Sagittula sp. P11: one gene and its partner. The protein of the gene in region 1 binds, or shares a complex with, the protein of each later gene. Links are inferred from orthologs where the notes say so. Each region holds a gene or a part of one and is shown in the gene's direction. Other genes may lie near its edges.

Region 1 (8,800 bases):
GAACGGGTCGTCGGCCTGAAGGACGGCGCGCCCGTGCTCGGCCTCACCGATCCCGCCCCGCACGAGGCGCTCGACCACCGGCTGGCCGATACCGAGCCCGGCCAGATCGTCGAAACCTGCGCCCCGGCACAGGCCATCGCGCAGGAGATCGGCCGCCGCATCGCGGCCCACGGCGGCGCGGCGCTGATCGTCGACTACGGCGACTGGCGCTCTCGCGGCGACACCTTCCAGGCGATGTACCGGCACAAACCCGCCGAACCTTTCGACAGCCCCGGGGAGGCCGACCTGACCGCGCATGTCGACTTCGAGGCGCTGGCAGGGGCCGCGCACCCCGCCGCCCACAGTGCCCTGACCCCGCAGGGCGTGTTCCTCGAACATCTCGGGATCACGGCGCGTGCGCAGGCCCTGGCGCGCGGGCTGGGCGGGGCCGCGCTGGAAAGCCATGTTGCCGCACATCGGCGGTTGACGCACCCCGCGGAAATGGGGTCACTGTTCAAGGTGCTGGCGCTCTTCCCGCAGGATGCGCCGCCGCCCCCCGGAACCGGTTTGCCCGATCCGTCCTGATGTCCGCCGCGCCGAAAGCCATGTATCCCGCCCCCGCCGCCCCTCTGCCCGCACGCACGACGACCCCGGATTGACGCCAGCAATGACGCTCGAGATCATCACCGCCGACAACCTTTCACCCTTCCGCCACGGCTTCTTCACCCGAAGGGGCGGGGCGTCCTCGGGCATCTTCTCGGGGCTGAACTGCGGCCCCGGCTCCTCCGACCAGTCGGAGATGGTGTCGATCAACCGCGCCCGCGTCGCCGACGCCCTGGGCGTGGAGCCCGGCGCGCTTGTGACCGTGCACCAGGTGCATTCCGCCGATGCGGTGACCGTCGACGGACCGCTGGACGAGCCGCGCCCCAAGGCCGACGCGCTGGTCACCGCGACCGAGGGGATCGCCCTCGCCGTGCTGACCGCCGACTGCCAGCCGGTGCTCTTCGCCGATGCCGACAACGGCGTGATCGCCGCCGCCCACGCGGGCTGGCGCGGGGCGCTGGGGGGCGTGCTGGAAGCGACGATCGAGGCGATGGAGGCACTGGGCGCCGAGCGTGACAGCATCCAGGCCGTCATCGGGCCTTCGATAAGCCAGGGCGCCTACGAGGTCGGGCCGGAATTCCTCGACGACTTCATGGCCGAGGACCCGGCCAACACCCGCTTCTTCGCCAGCGGCACCGGCGACCGGATGCTGTTCGACCTGCCCGCCTACGGGCTGCACCGCCTGCGCAGTGCAGGGGTAGAGGCAGAATGGACCCGCCACTGCACCTACGCCGACCCGGACCGGTTCTATTCCTACCGCCGCGCGACCCACGCGGGTGAGGCGGACTACGGCCGGTTGATCTCGGCCATCCGGCTCTGATCGCGGCCAACCGTCGGCGGCACCGTTCGGAAACAATGCCGCCCGGGTTCGCGATATTATCCCAACTCGGTCACAAGTCCGCCCCATTTGACCGCGACATTCGGGGGCAGAGAACAGGCGGACAAGCCGCCCGACAGAGCAGTCAGAGAGAAGAGCCGGGATCATGAAACAGCGTCGCTTCATCAAGTCGATCATCGAAACCGCCAGGGCGAACGAAAGCACCCGTATGCCCTGGGAGCGTGGCGCGCCCCGCGCCGCGATGATCGCGAACCGCAAACCGGCGGCGCAGGTCCTGAAGCGCGCCTGAGCGCATCTGACCGACACGGGCCCTTCCGGCCCGGACCGAAGACCGGATGACAGGCCGGAACAGGGCGGGGATTTCCCCGCCTTTTCCGTTTCCCCCCCCGGGGCACCGTCGCGCGGCACGCTCCACACCCAAGGAACTGCAGCGGCGAAACCGAGGACGATTCGGGGCCGCGCGGGGCGAACTGTGGCAAAACCGTTCACCCCCCACCGACAATCCCCGCCTCGCCCCGAGGATTGAAGACGCAACACCCGGGTGCGCCTCTCCAATTTTGACCTCCGGGAAGAATTGGGGCTAATTCATCATCAGCGAAGACGCGAAATCATACGTCCTTCTGTCGTTGTTGGTGGGGGCCAGCACGGTTGTGACCGACCTTTTTAAGGGGTGCTCACATGTCCAGTCTCCACCGCGGGTTTTCTCCCGCAGCCTACGCAGGCACTGCTTCCATTTCTCCGGCCCGTGACGCTCACACGGACGGGCGGCCTCGGCGTGCAAGTTCTCTCATGCGCAAGTTCGAGGTCGCCACCCTGCGGCCGGACCTGACCGTCGATTTCACCCAGCACGTCGCCCCGGCGACGCCCTTCTTCGAGGAATGCGCCTCGGCCTTCGCGCGCGGCACGCTGATCGACACCGTGCGCGGCCCGGTCGCGATCGAGGACCTGGTGCCCGGCGACTACATCCAGACCGCGCTCGGCTCCGAACCCGTCACCTGGATCGGCTCCACGACCTACGTGCCCGGACGCGCGACAGAGGACACATCGCTCACCCACCTGACCCGCGTGACCGCGGATGCCATGGGTCTCGGCAGCCCGCCGATGGACCTGCTCTTCGGGCCGGCGGCCCGCATGGTCGTGCGCCACGCGCGGCTGAAGGCGCTGCTGGGACAGGCCGCCGTGCTCGCCCGGGTGGAGGAATACACCGACGGCGACCGCTTCCTGCAGATCAGCCCCGCCGGCACGGTGCAGCTGTATCACCTGATGGTGCGGCGCCACACGACGCTCAAGGTCGGCGGCGTGGAGGTGGAGACGTTCCACCCCGGCAATTCCGCCAGCCAGCAGCTCGGCGCAAAGACGCGCGAGCTGTTCATGTCGATGTTCCCGAACTTCGAAACGCTGGGCGACTTCGGCGAGACCTGCGCCACGCGCACCTCCCGCGAGGTCATCGAGGGCCTGATCGACGCCTGACGACCGCACCCGGCCCGACCGGGGGAGGCAGGCGGCGCATAGCCCCGCCCTACGACCCGTCGCGACAGATTGTAGGGTGGGGCTTCGCGCCACCCTGCGCAGCATGTGTCAGGCGGTGCGGCTCAGCCGCTCTTCCAGCACGTCGAACGGCACGCCGGGCTCGTCCTTTGCGCCGCGGATCACCAGCGAGGTCTTCACGCTGGCCACGTTCGGCGCCGTCAGCAGGTCGCCGGTCAGGAAACTCTGGAAGGTCGACAGGTCGGGCGCCACGCACTTCAGGATGAAGTCCACCTCGCCGTTCAGCATGTGGCACTCCCGCACCAGCGGCCAGCCGCGGCACCGCGCCTCGAAGGCCGACAGGTCGGACTCCGCCTGGCTCTGCAGCCCGACCATGACGAACACCTGCACCTCGAACCCGAGCGCCCGGGCGTCCACGTCCGCGTGGTAGCCCTGGATATAGCCCTGCTCTTCCAGAACCCGCACCCTGCGCAGGCAGGGCGGCGCGGAAATGCCCACCCGCCGCGCGAGTTCCACGTTCGTCATGCGCCCATCCGTTTGCAGTTCGGACAGAATCTTGCGATCAATAGGATCTAGCCGATGCGTCGGCATGCCTCTCCCCCTGCCAATTTTCGCGTTTGTTATACCAGCCCCCGGACTGCGCGCAATAATATTTCGCAAAAGCGCAATATTCTTATCCCATGTTCGCTCAATCCTGACGCATTGCACCTGTGGTCCCGGTGACTATATGCAAGGCCCATCCCGAACGTATGGAGCGGCCCCATGGCAGAGACGTCCCAAACCCGCCACACCAAGGTCCTGATCATCGGTTCCGGCCCGGCCGGATACACCGCAGGTGTCTATGCCTCCCGCGCCATGCTGGAGCCGATCCTCGTGCAGGGGCTGGAACCCGGCGGCCAGCTGACCACCACCACCGAGGTGGAGAACTGGCCCGGCAACACCGAGATCCAGGGCCCCGATCTGATGGTCAACATGGAAGCGCATGCGCGCGCCATGGGCACCGAGATCATCGGCGACATCATCACGAAGATCGACTTCGACGTCCGCCCCTTCGTGGCGCATGGCGACAGCGGCACGACCTACACCGCCGACAGCATCATCCTCGCCACCGGCGCCCGCGCCAAGTGGCTGGGCATGCCCTCCGAGGAGGCCTTCAAGGGCTTCGGCGTCTCGGCCTGCGCGACCTGTGACGGCTTCTTCTACCGCGGGCAGGAAATCGTGGTGATCGGCGGCGGCAACACCGCGGTCGAAGAGGCGCTGTTCCTGACCAACTTCGCCTCCAAGGTCACGCTGATCCACCGCCGCGACGAGCTGCGTGCCGAGAAGATCCTGCAGGACCGCCTGCTGAAGAACCCGAAGATCCACCCGCTCTGGTTCCACCAGCTCGAGGAAGTCATGGGCACCGACATGCCCAAGGGCGTCACCGGCGTGAAGGTGAAGAACGTCAAGACCGGCGAGATTTCCGAGATCCCCTGCGCCGGCGTCTTCGTCGCCATCGGCCACGCGCCCGCCTCCGAACTGGTGAAGGACGTGCTGGAAACCCACATGGGCGGCTACGTGAAGACGAAGCCCGACAGCACCGAGACCTCGATCCCTGGCGTCTTCGCCGCGGGCGACCTGACCGACCACAAGTACCGGCAGGCAGTGACCTCGGCCGGGATGGGCTGCATGGCCGCGCTCGAGGCCGAGCGCTGGCTGTCCGAACAGGACCTCGACGACGGCAAGGACACGGTCGAGCCGCTGGGCTACGGCGTGCCCGTCGAAGCGGGACACTGATGGACCACGACTTCGCCGCCCAGCGGGCCGAGACCCGGGCCACCTATGCCGAACTGCGCGACGGCCCGGGCCTGCCCGAATTCGCCGACGTGGACTATTTCCTCGTCCCCGAGGGCGAGGCCGACTGGCGCCCGCTGGCCGATGCCCTCTCGAAGGAAGGCTTCGACTGCGACTGGGTGGAGGACGACGAGGAAGGCCGCTACCTCGTGGCCACCCTGCCCGACCAGATCATCTCGGCCGACGGCATCTGGCTGGGCGAGGAAGTGGCCACCCGCCTCGCGCTGGACCACGGCTTTGCCCCCGATGGCTGGGGCCTCATGGGCGACGGCGAAGACTGACGGCGCGCGCGTGCCGCGCTGTCGCATGAACGTCATCCGCCCCGGTTAATCACGCCCCGCAAGGCGGGACCGGAAAACGGAGACAGCACATGCGCTGGCGCGGCATCAATCACATCGAACTTTCCGTCCTCGACTACGACACCTCCGTGGCCTTCTACGACCGGCTGTTCGGCTGGCTCGGCTACAAGAGCTTCTGGACGATGGATGTGGGCTACCGCTCCACCTATTACATGGCGCGGTTCCCCGCCCCGCATTCCTACATCGGCATCCAGCCCGCGCGATCGGGCGGCAAGCTGGATCACGCCGCCCGCGCCACGGGCCTGCACCACATCGCGCTCTGGGCCCGCAACCGGCGCGAGGTCGACGCCTTTCACCGCGATTTCCTTTTGGCGAACGACATCCCCGTGACGGAGGCGCCCGCCGAATATGCGATCTACGCGCCCGGCTACTACGGTGTCTTCTTCGACGATCCGATCAACGGCTTTCACTGGGAACTGGCCCACATCCCGATGATGCCGGGCCTTGGCATGGTCCGCCGGTTCCGCGCCGCATGGAAGGACGCCGCCCGAGAACACCCGGACTGGCCGGGCGACGGGATGCAGCAGGCGATGAGAAAACTGCCGGGTCGCGACAAAAAGTGACGCCGCGGCAGCGGATCGTGACCTATCGGCCACGGCGATCCGCGCGGATGGGCGAAATTTCTCCTAACCCGGATTTTGGGGTTTGCTGCAGGTGCGAAATGATGCGATGCGTTCAGCACTGAACACACTTTGAGTCGCCGGTTTCATGACTTCGCTTTCTGCCTCTTCGACGCTTCGGGAAGACGATCAGCTCTTCCGCCTGCTGCGTCAGCTTGAAAAGGCACCCGAGGCCTCGCAGCGGGCCACGGCGGAAGCGCTGGGAATATCTCTCGGCACGCTCAACACGCAGCTCAGGGCGGCGCAGAACGCGGGCCTGATCGTGGTCAGCAACCGGCCCGGGCCGGATCGGCGCCAGCGCTTCGCCTATGCGCTGACACCCGAAGGAACGGCAGTCAAGAACCGGCTGATCGACGCCTTCCTTGCACGGAAATTCACCGAATACGCGGCGCTCCATGCCGAGCTCACGGGCTCTGCCAGCGACCTCGTCCCCCTCAAATACAGGAGCAAACTGATGCAATCCAATCTTGCGCCCATCCCGGAGCTGTACGTCTCCTACGACAGCGCCCAGAAGCTGAAGATCGAAGCCGGCGAGCTGACCTCGCACGATCTGACCCCCCGCCAGATCTGCGACCTCGAGCTGCTGATGAACGGCGGCTTCTACCCGCTTAAGGGCTTCCTGGGCGAAGACGACTACAACGGCGTCGTCGAGAACATGCGCCTGGCCGACGGCCAGCTCTGGCCGATGCCGATCACGCTGGACGTGTCCGAGGACTTCGCCGCCAAGATCGAGGAAGGCCAGGACATCGCGCTGCGTGACCAGGAAGGCGTGATCCTCGCCACCATGACGGTCACCGACAAGTACATCCCGAACAAGTCGAAAGAGGCCGAGAAGGTCTTTGGCGCCGACGACCTCGCCCACCCGGCGGTGAACTACCTGCACAACTCCGCAGGCAAGGTCTACCTCGGCGGCCCCGTCACCGGCATCCAGCAGCCGGTGCACTACGACTTCCGCGCCCGCCGCGACACCCCGAACGAGCTGCGCGCCTACTTCCGCAAGCTCGGCTGGCGCAAGATCGTCGCGTTCCAGACCCGCAACCCGCTGCACCGCGCGCACCAGGAACTGACCTTCCGCGCCGCGAAGGAAGCGCAGGCCAACCTGCTGATCCACCCGGTCGTCGGCCTGACGAAGCCGGGCGACGTGGACCACTTCACCCGCGTGCGCTGCTACGAGGCGGTGCTGGACAAGTACCCAGCCTCCACCACCACCATGTCGCTTCTGAACCTCGCCATGCGCATGGCCGGTCCGCGCGAAGCCGTCTGGCACGGCCTGATCCGCAAGAACCACGGCTGCACGCACATGATCGTCGGCCGCGACCACGCGGGCCCGGGCAAGAACTCTGCCGGCGACGATTTCTACGGTCCCTACGACGCGCAGGAACTCTTCCGCGAGCATCAGGCGGAAATCGGCTGTGAAATGGTCGACTTCAAGCACATGGTCTACGTGCAGGAACGCGCCCAGTACGAACCCGCGGACGAGATCGAGGACAAGGACAACGTCACCATCCTCAACATCTCCGGCACCGAACTGCGCCGCCGTCTGGCCGAGGGCCTCGAGATCCCGGAATGGTTCTCCTTCCCCGAGGTCGTGAAGGAACTGCGCCGCACCAAGCCGCCGCGCTCCAAGCAGGGCTTCACCGTGTTCTTCACCGGCTTCTCCGGCTCCGGCAAGTCGACCATCGCCAACGCGCTCATGGTCAAGCTGATGGAAATGGGCGGCCGCCCTGTGACGCTGCTCGACGGCGACGTCGTCCGCAAGCACCTGTCGTCCGAGCTGGGCTTCTCGAAAGAGCACCGCGACATCAACATCAAGCGGATCGGCTACGTCGCGTCCGAGATCACCAAGAACGGCGGCATCGCGATCTGCGCGCCCATCGCGCCCTACACCGCGACCCGCCGCGCCGTGCGCGAGATGATCGAGGAATACGGCGCCTTCTGCGAAGTGCACGTCGCGACCACGATCGAGGAATGCGAAAAGCGTGACCGCAAGGGCCTCTACAAGCTGGCACGCGAAGGCAAGATCAAGGAGTTCACCGGCATCTCCGACCCGTACGAAGAGCCGCAGAACCCCGAACTGCGCGTCGAGACCGAGAATGTCGAAGTCGACAACTGCGCGCATCAGGTCATCCTGAAGCTGGAATCGATGGGCCTGATCGCGGGTTCCTGATCCGCCCCATCCAGACCGAACGCGAAAGGCCGGGGCATGTCCCCGGCCTTTTTCATGTCCGCCTTGGCCCGACGGGGCAGAACACCCCGCGCCCCAGCATCACAAATCGCGGAGAACCATGCACAGGGCGCAAACCGGATATGCGTTTACGTTGCATTTACCGCCCGGAGGGATATTCTTTCTCAAGCCTTGCCGCTCACCGGCAGCGCCGGTTCGCACGTGTTCCGGGGATCAGCATGAGACTTCTGCGTCGAACATCCGCCTGTGCTGCCGCCTTCCTCTCCATCGGTGCCATGAACGCGGGGGCGGCCCTTGCCGGCTGCAACAACGAATTCTTCTCCGTCGACTACAATTACGGCGGCTCGCAATCCTACGGGTTCCCCGGCGACCTGCAAAGCGGCGAGGACGCGACCTTCGCCGCCGCGGGCGACTTCCAGTTCTTCAAGATCGAGGTGAACGGAAAGGTGCTGTGCAACTCCGTCGCCTCCTGCAACGGCTACACCTACACCGCCCCCGCGACCGACAGCTACTACTTCCTCGCCACCGGACAGAGCGGGCCGGGCACCGGCAAGTCCGGCACCGCCACCTATTCCTGCACCGCCGCGACCACCGGGGCGGGCACCGGAACCGGGACCACGGCGAACAGCGGCGCCGCCACCGGGGGCGGACTTCCCGCGGCGGCGCAGGGCGCGGGCGCCACCGTCGCGGCGGCCGGATCGACCGCCGCCGTGGGCAACGCGATCAACAACGCCATCACCGGCACCGGGCCGAACCTCTCGACCCAAGGGCTGTTCCTGTCCGGCGGCGGCCCGTCCTCCCCGCTGCAGGCCTGGGCCTCGCTCCAGGGCCGCAACTACAGCGGCGACATCGACGGGCGGTCCTTCGAATTCACCCTCGGCGCGGATATGGAGGT
Region 2 (8,622 bases), 630 kb from region 1 along the record:
GGCAGGTGACATCCGCGCTCGACCGCTGGAACATCCTGCCTGACGATTCCGCCGGTACGCCCGCGCAGCTGACCCCGCCCGGACGGCTTCTGCGGCTGGTCGCCGAGCTCTTCACCGCACCGTTGACGGCAGAGCTGCTGCTGAGCCTGCTGAAACACCCGCTGACCCACGCCGGACAGGACCGCGGCCCGCATCTGCTGACCACGCGCGAACTGGAACTGCACATCCGCAAGACCGGCCTGCCCTATCCCGATGCCGAAACGCTGACCGCTTGGGCCACGGCCCGGGACTCGGAAAGGTGGGGCGCCTGGGCCGCGACACTCTGCGACCGCCAGCAGACCGGCACCCTGCCGCTGACGGAGTGGATCGAACGGCATCTCGCTCTGGCGGAGGCGCTGACCGCCGGGCCCGATGGCGATCCCGCGCCGCTCTGGGCCGAGAACGCGGGCCGCAAGCTGCGCGCTTTGACCGAGACCCTGCAGGTCGAGGCGGAGCATGGCACCGACATGACCGCCCGCGACTATGCCGATCTGTTCGGGGCGCTGGTGTCCCGCGAGGAAGTGCGCGACCGCGACGCCCCGCATCCGAAGATCCTGATCTGGGGCACGCTCGAGGCACGCGTGATGGGCGCGGACCTGCTGATCCTCGCCGGGCTGAACGAAGGCGCGTGGCCGGAAAGCCCCGCCGCCGACCCGTGGCTCAACCGCTCCATGCGGGCGCAGGCGGGCCTTCTGCTGCCCGAACGCCGGATCGGCCTGTCCGCGCATGACTTCCAGCAGGCCGCCGCCGCACCGGAGATCTGGCTGACGAGGTCGCTGAAGTCCGACGAGGCAGAGACGGTTCCGTCACGCTGGATCAACCGGCTGACCAACCTCCTGAATGGCCTGCCGGATCGCAACGGCCCCAAGGCACTGGAGGAGATGCGGCAACGTGGTGCGCACTGGACCGCACTGGCCACCGCCGCTGAAACCCCGATCGTGGCGGAGCCGGCGCGCAGGCCCTCGCCCGCACCGCCTGCGACGACCCGCCCGCAGGAGCTGTGGGTCACGTCGATCCGCCGTCTCGTGCGCGACCCCTACGCGATCTACGCCCGCTACATCCTGCGACTGAAGGCGCTCGACCCGTTGATGCAGGCGCCCGATGCCCTGATGCGTGGTGTTGTCACCCACGAGGTGATCGAGACCTTCATCCGCGAAACCGTGGCCGATCCCGACCGCCTGGCGCCCGACCGGCTCATGCAGATCGCACGGGTCCTGCTGGACGACGTGCCGTTTCCCACCGTTCGCGCACTCTGGCAGGCGCGGGTCGCGCGGTTCGCGCCGTGGTTCTGCGACAGCGAGGCGGACCGCAGGCAAAGGGCCGCCCCGCACCTCGACAACTTCGAGACCGAGGGCGCGGCCGCCATCCCGGCGCTGGGGTTCACGCTCAAGGCCCGGGCCGACCGGATCGACATCGCGCAGGATGCCGGCGCGCATGTCTACGACTACAAGACCGGCGGCGCGCCCTCCGCCAAGGAACAGCTCTATTTCGACAAGCAGCTTCTGCTGGAGTCGGCGATGCTGCAGCAGGGCGCCTTCCCGAACATCGCGCCCCGCTACATCGCCGCCGCCACCTATATCCAATTGAAGCCCGGCGACCCGAAGGAGGTCCCCGCGCCGCTGGCCGACAGCCCGCCGGAAAAAACGTGGGAGGAGTTCTGCGCCCTGATCGCCGCCTACATGGACGAGGAAAAGGGCTACACCGCCCGGCGCGCGCTGATGAAGGACACCGATATCGCGGATTACGACCACCTCTCGCGCTTCGGCGAATGGGACGTGACCGATGACGCCGACCTTTTGAGGCTGACATGAGGGACGAGGCGACACAGCGGCAGGTGGATGCCGCGGCCCCCGATGCCTCGACCTGGCTGGCGGCAAACGCGGGGTCCGGCAAGACGCGCGTCCTGACCGACCGTGTGGCGCGGCTGTTGCTGGAAGGCGTGGACCCGTCGCACATCCTCTGCCTGACCTACACGAAGGCCGCCGCGACCGAGATGCAGAACCGCCTGTTCAAGCGGCTGGGCGCCTGGGCCATGCTGCCGGAACCCAAACTGCGCGACGAACTGGCAAGCCTCGGGGTAGAGACGACGCCCTCCCATGCCTTCCTGCAGGAGGCGCGCACCCTCTTTGCCCGCGCCATCGAGACACCGGGCGGCCTGCGCATCCAGACGATCCACAGTTTCTGCGCCTCGCTCCTGCGCCGCTTCCCGCTAGAGGCGCGGGTCTCCCCGCAGTTCCAGGAGATGGAGGACCGTGCCGCCGAACTGCTGCGTGCCGAGATCCTCGACCAGATCGCCTCCGGCCCCGACCGGGGTCTGCTGGAAGGCATCGCGCCCTGGATCTCGGGCGACGATCCCGGCAAGCTGCTGGCCTCACTCAGTGCACGGCGGGATGTCTTCGTCGATCCGCCAGCGCCCGACGCCATCCGTGCCGCCTATGGGCTGAAGCCGGACGACGGCGAAGACACCCTTCTGGCGTCGGTCTTCCTCGGCAATGAGACGGAACTCGCCGCCGCGCTGGTTCCGCATTTCAAGGCGGGCGGCAAGACCGAGCAGGGTCTGGTGCCCTTGCTGCAGTCGATCAAGGGCCACGACACACAGGCCCTTGCCGCGCTGAAGCAGATCTGCCTGACGCAGGGCGGCACGATCCGAAAGAACTTTCCGACAAAGGCCACCCGCAAGAACGCGCCCGAACTGTGCGAGGCCTTCGACCAGCTTGCCGACCGCGTCGAAGGGGCGCTCGAGACGGAGAAGGCGCTGACCGCCGCCGACCGCGACATTGCCCTGACCGCCTTCGCCGCGCGCTTCGTGCCCGCCTACGAAGAGGCGAAGATGCGGCGCGGATGGCTCGATTTCGACGACCTCATCACTCGCGCCCGTGACCTTTTGTCAGACGAACGTGTGGCGGACTGGGTGCTCTACCGGCTGGACGGCGGCATCGACCACATCCTTGTCGACGAGGCGCAGGACACCTCGCCCGTGCAGTGGGACGTGATCGAACGGCTGGCGCGCGAATTCACTTCTGGCGAGGGCGCGCGGGATACGCGGCGCACGATCTTTGTCGTCGGTGACAAGAAGCAGTCGATCTATTCCTTCCAGGGCGCCGACCCGTCCGAGTTCGACCGGATGCGCGAGGACTTCCGCGAACGGCTGATGAACACGGATGCGCCGCTGAACGCGATGGTGCTCGAATACAGCTTCCGGTCCGCAGAACCGATCCTGCGGGTGGTGGACAGCACCTTCGACGGGGCCGATGCCTCCGGCTTCAGCCCGGACCAGAAGCACCGCGCGTTCAAGTCGGAGATGCCGGGGCGGGTCGACCTGTGGCCGGTCGTGGACAAGACCAGGGACGACGAGGACGGGCCGTGGCACCAGCCGCTGGACCGCAAGGGGGCGCGGCACCACACCGTCATACTCGCCCAGCGAATCGCCCGCTTCATCCGCCAGACCATCGACGCCGGGACGCCCCTGCCGGTAGAGAACGGCCACAGCGGCACATACCGCGCGCGGCCCGTTCATGCGGGGGATTTCCTGATCCTCGTCCGCCGCCGGTCGCAACTGTTCAAGGAAATCATCCGCGCCTGCAAGCAGGAGGCCCTGCCGATCGCGGGGGCCGACCGACTGAAGGTCATGGCCGAACTCGCGGTGCGGGACATCATCGCGCTTCTGTCCTTCCTCGAAACGCCCGAGGATTCGCTGTCCCTTGCCACCGCGCTCCGCTCGCCGCTGTTCGGCCTGTCGGAGCAGGATCTCTTCACCCTCGCCCACCGGCGCACGACGAAATACCTCTGGCCGACGCTTCGGGACAGCGACGCACATCCGGCTGTTCTGGCAGTCCTGAACGACCTGCGCGGCCAGACCGACTTCCTGCGCCCATATGACCTGATCGAGCGTATCCTGACCCGACACAAGGGCCGCCGCCTGCTGATCGGGCGGCTGGGCCAAGAGGCGGAAGACGGGATCAACGCGCTCCTCCAGCAGGCACTGGCCTACGAGCAGACCGCCGTGCCGACGCTGACCGGCTTCCTGCAATGGGCACAGTCGGACGATCTGCAGATCAAGCGGGCGCCGGACAGCGCGGGCGAAACCCTGCGGGTCATGACGGTGCACGGGGCGAAGGGCCTCGAGGCGCCCATCGTCATCCTGCCCGACTGCGCGGCGCCCGACACCTCTATCAAGGCAGAGCTCCTGTCGGACCCGGACGGTGTGATCTGGAAGCAGACCTCCGACGCGCAGCCGCCGCGCCAGCAGGCCGCCGTCGAGGCCGCGAAGGTGAAGGAAGCACAGGAACGCGACCGCCTGCTCTACGTGGCCCTGACCCGTGCAGAGAAATGGCTGATCGTGGCTGCCGCGGGCGATGGCACCGACAAGCCGGAGGCGTGGTACGACAAGGTGCGGCGCGGAATGACGGAGTCGGGCGCCGTGCAAAAGGCCTTCGATTTCGGCGGCCTCGGGTCCGGCGAGGGCCTGACACTCGGCACCGACTGGTCATATCTTGAGATGACGGCCCCGGAACCCCGATCGGTCGACGCGGTCGTGATGCCCGATCATCTCCTGCGGCCCATCGCACCGCCGGAGCAACTGCCGAAAACCCGGTCCCCGTCCGACCTTGGCGGCGCAAAGGCATTGGGCGGCGCGGAGGGCGACACCGAAGAGGTGGCGACCGCCCGGGGCACCGCACTGCACGCGTTCCTCGAAGTTCTCGCCCCCTTGCTGCCGGAAGATCGCCGCTCGGCTGGCGAAAGCCTTGTCCAACAATACGCCGGCGACCCGGAGACCATCCTGATCCGCGAGCAGCTTCCGCAGATCATGGACGAGGCGCTGAGAGTTCTGGAGAACCCCGCCTTCGCCGATTTCTTCGGACCCGACTCGCTGGCGGAGGTGCCGATCACTGCCGACCTCGGACCGCTGGGCCGTATTCACGGTATCATCGACCGGTTGATCGTGGCGCATGACCGGGTTGTCGCAATCGACTACAAGACCAACCGCACGACCCCCGCGACGCCCGAGGAAACGCCAGACGGCCTGTTGCGGCAGGTGGCGGTCTATCACGCCGCGCTCGCTCAACTTTATCCGGATCGGGAGATCGAAACCGGGCTGTTGTGGACCGCCACCAACCACTACATGCCGATCCCGCACGAACTTGTGACACAAGCCCTCGCCCGCGCGACAGCATCTTGACGCTGCCTGAGTCGCTGCCTACCTTCCTGCACCTGACCGGGCTGCCCTGCCCGCCTCCCAACCCACAGGAGATTCCCATGGCCACCGTCGCCGTATCCGACACCACCTTCGACGCCGAAGTGAAGAATTCCGACATCCCCGTTGTCGTCGATTTCTGGGCCGAATGGTGCGGTCCCTGCAAGCAGATCGGCCCGGCCCTGGAAGAGCTTTCCGAAGAATTCGACGGCAAGGTGAAGGTCGTGAAGGTCGACGTGGACCAGAACCCGAACACCGCCGCCGCCATGGGCGTGCGCGGCATTCCGGCGCTCTTCATCTTCAAGGACGGCGCGCCGATTTCGAACCGCGCCGGCGCAGCGCCGAAGGCCGCGCTGAAGTCCTGGATCGAAGATTCCATCTGATCCCGACTGGCTACGGCTGGTTTGAAAGGCCCCCTCGCGGGGCCTTTTTCCGTTCATGGACTTGGCGCAACAATCATTTCTGGTCAGACTTCGGGAAAAACCGGAGGGACAAGATGATCTGGCTCGCCATCAAGCGCGGCGTCGGGCTTGCGGTATTCCTTGCGCTGGCGGGGATCGCCGCGCTGTTCGCCGGGACCGCGCAGTCGAATGATGCCGCACGGTTCGCCGGCGCCCGCACCATCGACGCCACAGTGACCCGGCTGGACAAATCGCAGCGCCAGCAGGGCGGGTCCACCAGCACCACCTTCCGCGTCTTCGTCTCCACCCCGACCGGCCCGCACCTCGAGGACGTCTCGGGGCGGTTCTTCAATACGCTGAGCGAAGGGCAGACCGTGGCGCTGCACGTGGTCGATGGCAGCGACGGGCCGGAATACCTGCTTGACCCCGGCCGCCTTCGGTCATCCGCAATATGGGCGCTGATCCTCGGGCCGCTGCTCCTGCTGGCCGCCCTTGCGCTGAGTGCCTATGCCATACGCACCGCGCGGGCCGAACGACGCGGGGCCGTCGGGGCATGAACCAGGCAAAGAAGCCGTGGGAGCTGCTGTTCGCGGTGCCGGTTCTTGCGCTGGTTCTGGGTGCGATCCTTTGGAACTTCGTCGACCGCAGATCCGCCTTCGCCACCGACGGGATCGAGGCTGAGGCGACGCTTGCGGGCCGCTTCACCCGCAGCCTCTCCCAAAGCCATCCGAAGCCGCCCGTGACACACTATTATGCCATTGTCCGTTTCCAACATGACGGGGCAGAGATCGAGGCGGACGCCGAGGTGTCCCATGGTTTCTACCGCAACATCGAGGCGGGGCGGGTCGTGCCCGTCACATACCTGCGCGACGACCCGAAGACCGTGCGGATCGACGAACGGTTCGAGACGTCAGAGCTGATCCAGTTCGCCCTGATCGCGCTGTTCCTTGCCGGCTGTGCCGTTGTCCCGTTCGTCGTTGGCTGGTGGAAAAGGCGGCGGACGCCGGTCTGACGGTCAGGTGTCGCCGGTGCCCGTGCGCAGGCGCTGCGTCAGGTCCCGGATCTCTCCCTGGAGGCGGCGGAGCGTCTCGACGTCCATCCCGGTCTTTTCGAGGATACACGCCGGGATATGCGCCGCGCGTGCCTGAAGGGCGCGGCCTGCCTCGGTCAGGTCCACCTGAAGCTGCCGTTCGTCTTCCGGGTTGCGGCGGCGGACGATCAGGCCGGCCGTTTCGAGACGCTTCAGCAAGGGCGTCAGCGTACTCGATTCCAGCTGCACCTCGCGCCCGATGCCGCTGACGCTCAGCGGATTCTCCGCGGTCCAAAGCGCGCTCATCACGAGGTACTGGGGATAGGTCAGGCCGATCTCCTCCAGCAGCGGGCGATAGGCCTGCTGCATGGCGTGCGTCGCGGAATAGAGCGAGAAACAGAACATGTCGTGGGGGGCGAGTGTCATCCCCTGAAATTAAGTCGTGCGCGATACATTGGCAAGCGATTGACAGAGGGTCGTCTCGACTATATGTATCGTGCACGATTTAATCGCACGCGACTGAAAGGAATCACAGATGACCGTCGATACGAAGTACTGGACCGAAGCCCATGCCACCGGCGGCGGCCGCAACGGTGTCGCCTCTCTCAAGTCGGGGATGCTGACCGTCACCATGACCAGCCCGAAAGAGCTTGGCGGCTCCGGCGCGGGTCACAACCCCGAAGAGCTTTTCGCGCTTGGCTATGCGGCCTGCTACCTCGGCGCGATGCGGTTCGCGGCACAAAGCGAGAAACTGGGCACCGTCCCCGACGACTCCACGGTGAACGCGCATGTGGGCATTGGCCCGCGCTCTGACGGCGGGTTCGGCCTGAAGGTGAAACTGGTCGTGTCGATGCCGGGCGTGGACAAGGACGTGGCCGAGAAAATCGCCGAGCGCGGCCACTTCATCTGCCCGTATTCCAACGCGACGAAGGGCAACATCGAGGTCGAGACCGAGGTCGCCTGACCGGCCATTTGACATGGCGGGGTGCCGCACAGGCGCCCCGCCCCCCTTGCCGGGGCCGTCGATGGGGACCATATGGAGGCCAATCAAAGGAGGCCTTCATGAGCAACGATTTTCCCGGCTGGCACGGCACCACCATCATCGGCGTCCGCAAGGGCGGCAAGGTCGTCGTGGCCGGTGACGGGCAGGTTTCGCTGGGCCAGACCGTGATCAAGGGCACGGCCCGGAAGGTGCGTCGCCTTGCACCTGGCGGCAGGGAAGTGGTGGCCGGATTCGCGGGATCGACGGCGGACGCCTTCACCCTGCTCGAACGGCTGGAAAAGAAGCTGGAGGCAACGCCCGGTCAGCTTCAGCGCGCCTCTGTCGAACTGGCAAAGGACTGGCGCACGGACAAGTATCTGTCGAAGCTGGAAGCCATGCTGATCGTCACCGACGGCACCGACCTTTTCGTGATCACCGGCGCAGGCGACGTTCTGGAACCCGAACATGACGTGGCCGCCATCGGGTCGGGCGGCAACTACGCCCTCGCCGCGGCGCGGGCCATGATGGATACCGACAAGGACGCCGAGACCGTCGCGCGCGAGGCCATGTCCATCGCCGCGGACATCTGTGTCTACACGAACGGGAACCTGACGGTCGAAACCATCGAGTGATCCGTTGCCGCGCGGTCAGCGGATGACGATTTCGACATTGTTCTCGACGGTGAAGATGACGTCGCAATAGCCGTAGCTGTTCTCGGCAATCCAAACATGCCGCCGGAAGGTCTGCTGCACGTGGCGGCCGTTCGGCGGGATCTCGGCGTAGAAGACCGGGGTGCCGTTGAAATCGATCCAGTAGAGACGCGCGCTGCGGTCGCCGACCGCATTCGTCACGACCAGCTCGCGGTTCTCTTCGCTGGCCTCCGACCGCAGGTTGCCCCAGTCGCAGGCGTTCTGTGCCTCGGCCGTTCCGCAAAGCGCCACCAAGGCCAACGCCATACATATAGCTTTCATGTGTC

What was found.
Region 2: the proteins of trxB (region 1) and trxA are in contact, whole or in part, in a crystal structure (PDB 1F6M), measured with the Escherichia coli proteins. The link is inferred for Sagittula sp. P11 from one-to-one orthologs.

The regions. Positions count from the first base shown.
Region 1 is NZ_CP021913.1:1,535,426-1,544,225, forward strand. Bases 2,783-5,677 are described here. They hold trxB (thioredoxin-disulfide reductase), read left to right. Parts: upstream 2,783-3,670; coding sequence 3,671-4,684; downstream 4,685-5,677. Other genes in these bases: CDO87_RS07470 (Hint domain-containing protein), read left to right, coding at 2,783-2,890; CDO87_RS07475 (Lrp/AsnC family transcriptional regulator), read right to left, coding at 2,999-3,499; CDO87_RS07485 (ribonuclease E inhibitor RraB), read left to right, coding at 4,684-5,022; CDO87_RS07490 (VOC family protein), read left to right, coding at 5,112-5,663. Also shown: CDO87_RS07460 (class I SAM-dependent methyltransferase), read left to right, coding at 1-564; peptidoglycan editing factor PgeF, read left to right, coding at 647-1,402; CDO87_RS26980 (hypothetical protein), read left to right, coding at 1,566-1,709; more of CDO87_RS07470, read left to right, coding at 2,210-2,782; CDO87_RS07495 (bifunctional sulfate adenylyltransferase/adenylylsulfate kinase), read left to right, coding at 5,809-7,887; CDO87_RS27490 (autotransporter domain-containing protein), read left to right, coding at 8,124-8,800.
Region 2 is NZ_CP021913.1:2,162,544-2,171,165, reverse strand. Bases 4,239-6,955 are described here. They hold trxA (thioredoxin), read left to right. Parts: upstream 4,239-5,295; coding sequence 5,296-5,616; downstream 5,617-6,955. Other genes in these bases: CDO87_RS10590 (transcriptional regulator, SarA/Rot family), read right to left, coding at 6,650-6,955; CDO87_RS10595 (DUF3592 domain-containing protein), read left to right, coding at 6,188-6,646; CDO87_RS10600 (hypothetical protein), read left to right, coding at 5,730-6,191; addA (double-strand break repair helicase AddA), read left to right, coding at 4,239-5,218. In the rest of the region: double-strand break repair protein AddB, read left to right, coding at 1-1,850; more of addA, read left to right, coding at 1,847-4,238; more of CDO87_RS10590, read right to left, coding at 6,956-7,090; CDO87_RS10585 (organic hydroperoxide resistance protein), read left to right, coding at 7,200-7,628; ATP-dependent protease subunit HslV, read left to right, coding at 7,727-8,278; CDO87_RS10575 (hypothetical protein), read right to left, coding at 8,294-8,617. UniProt on the Escherichia coli protein: Participates in various redox reactions through the reversible oxidation of its active center dithiol to a disulfide and catalyzes dithiol-disulfide exchange reactions.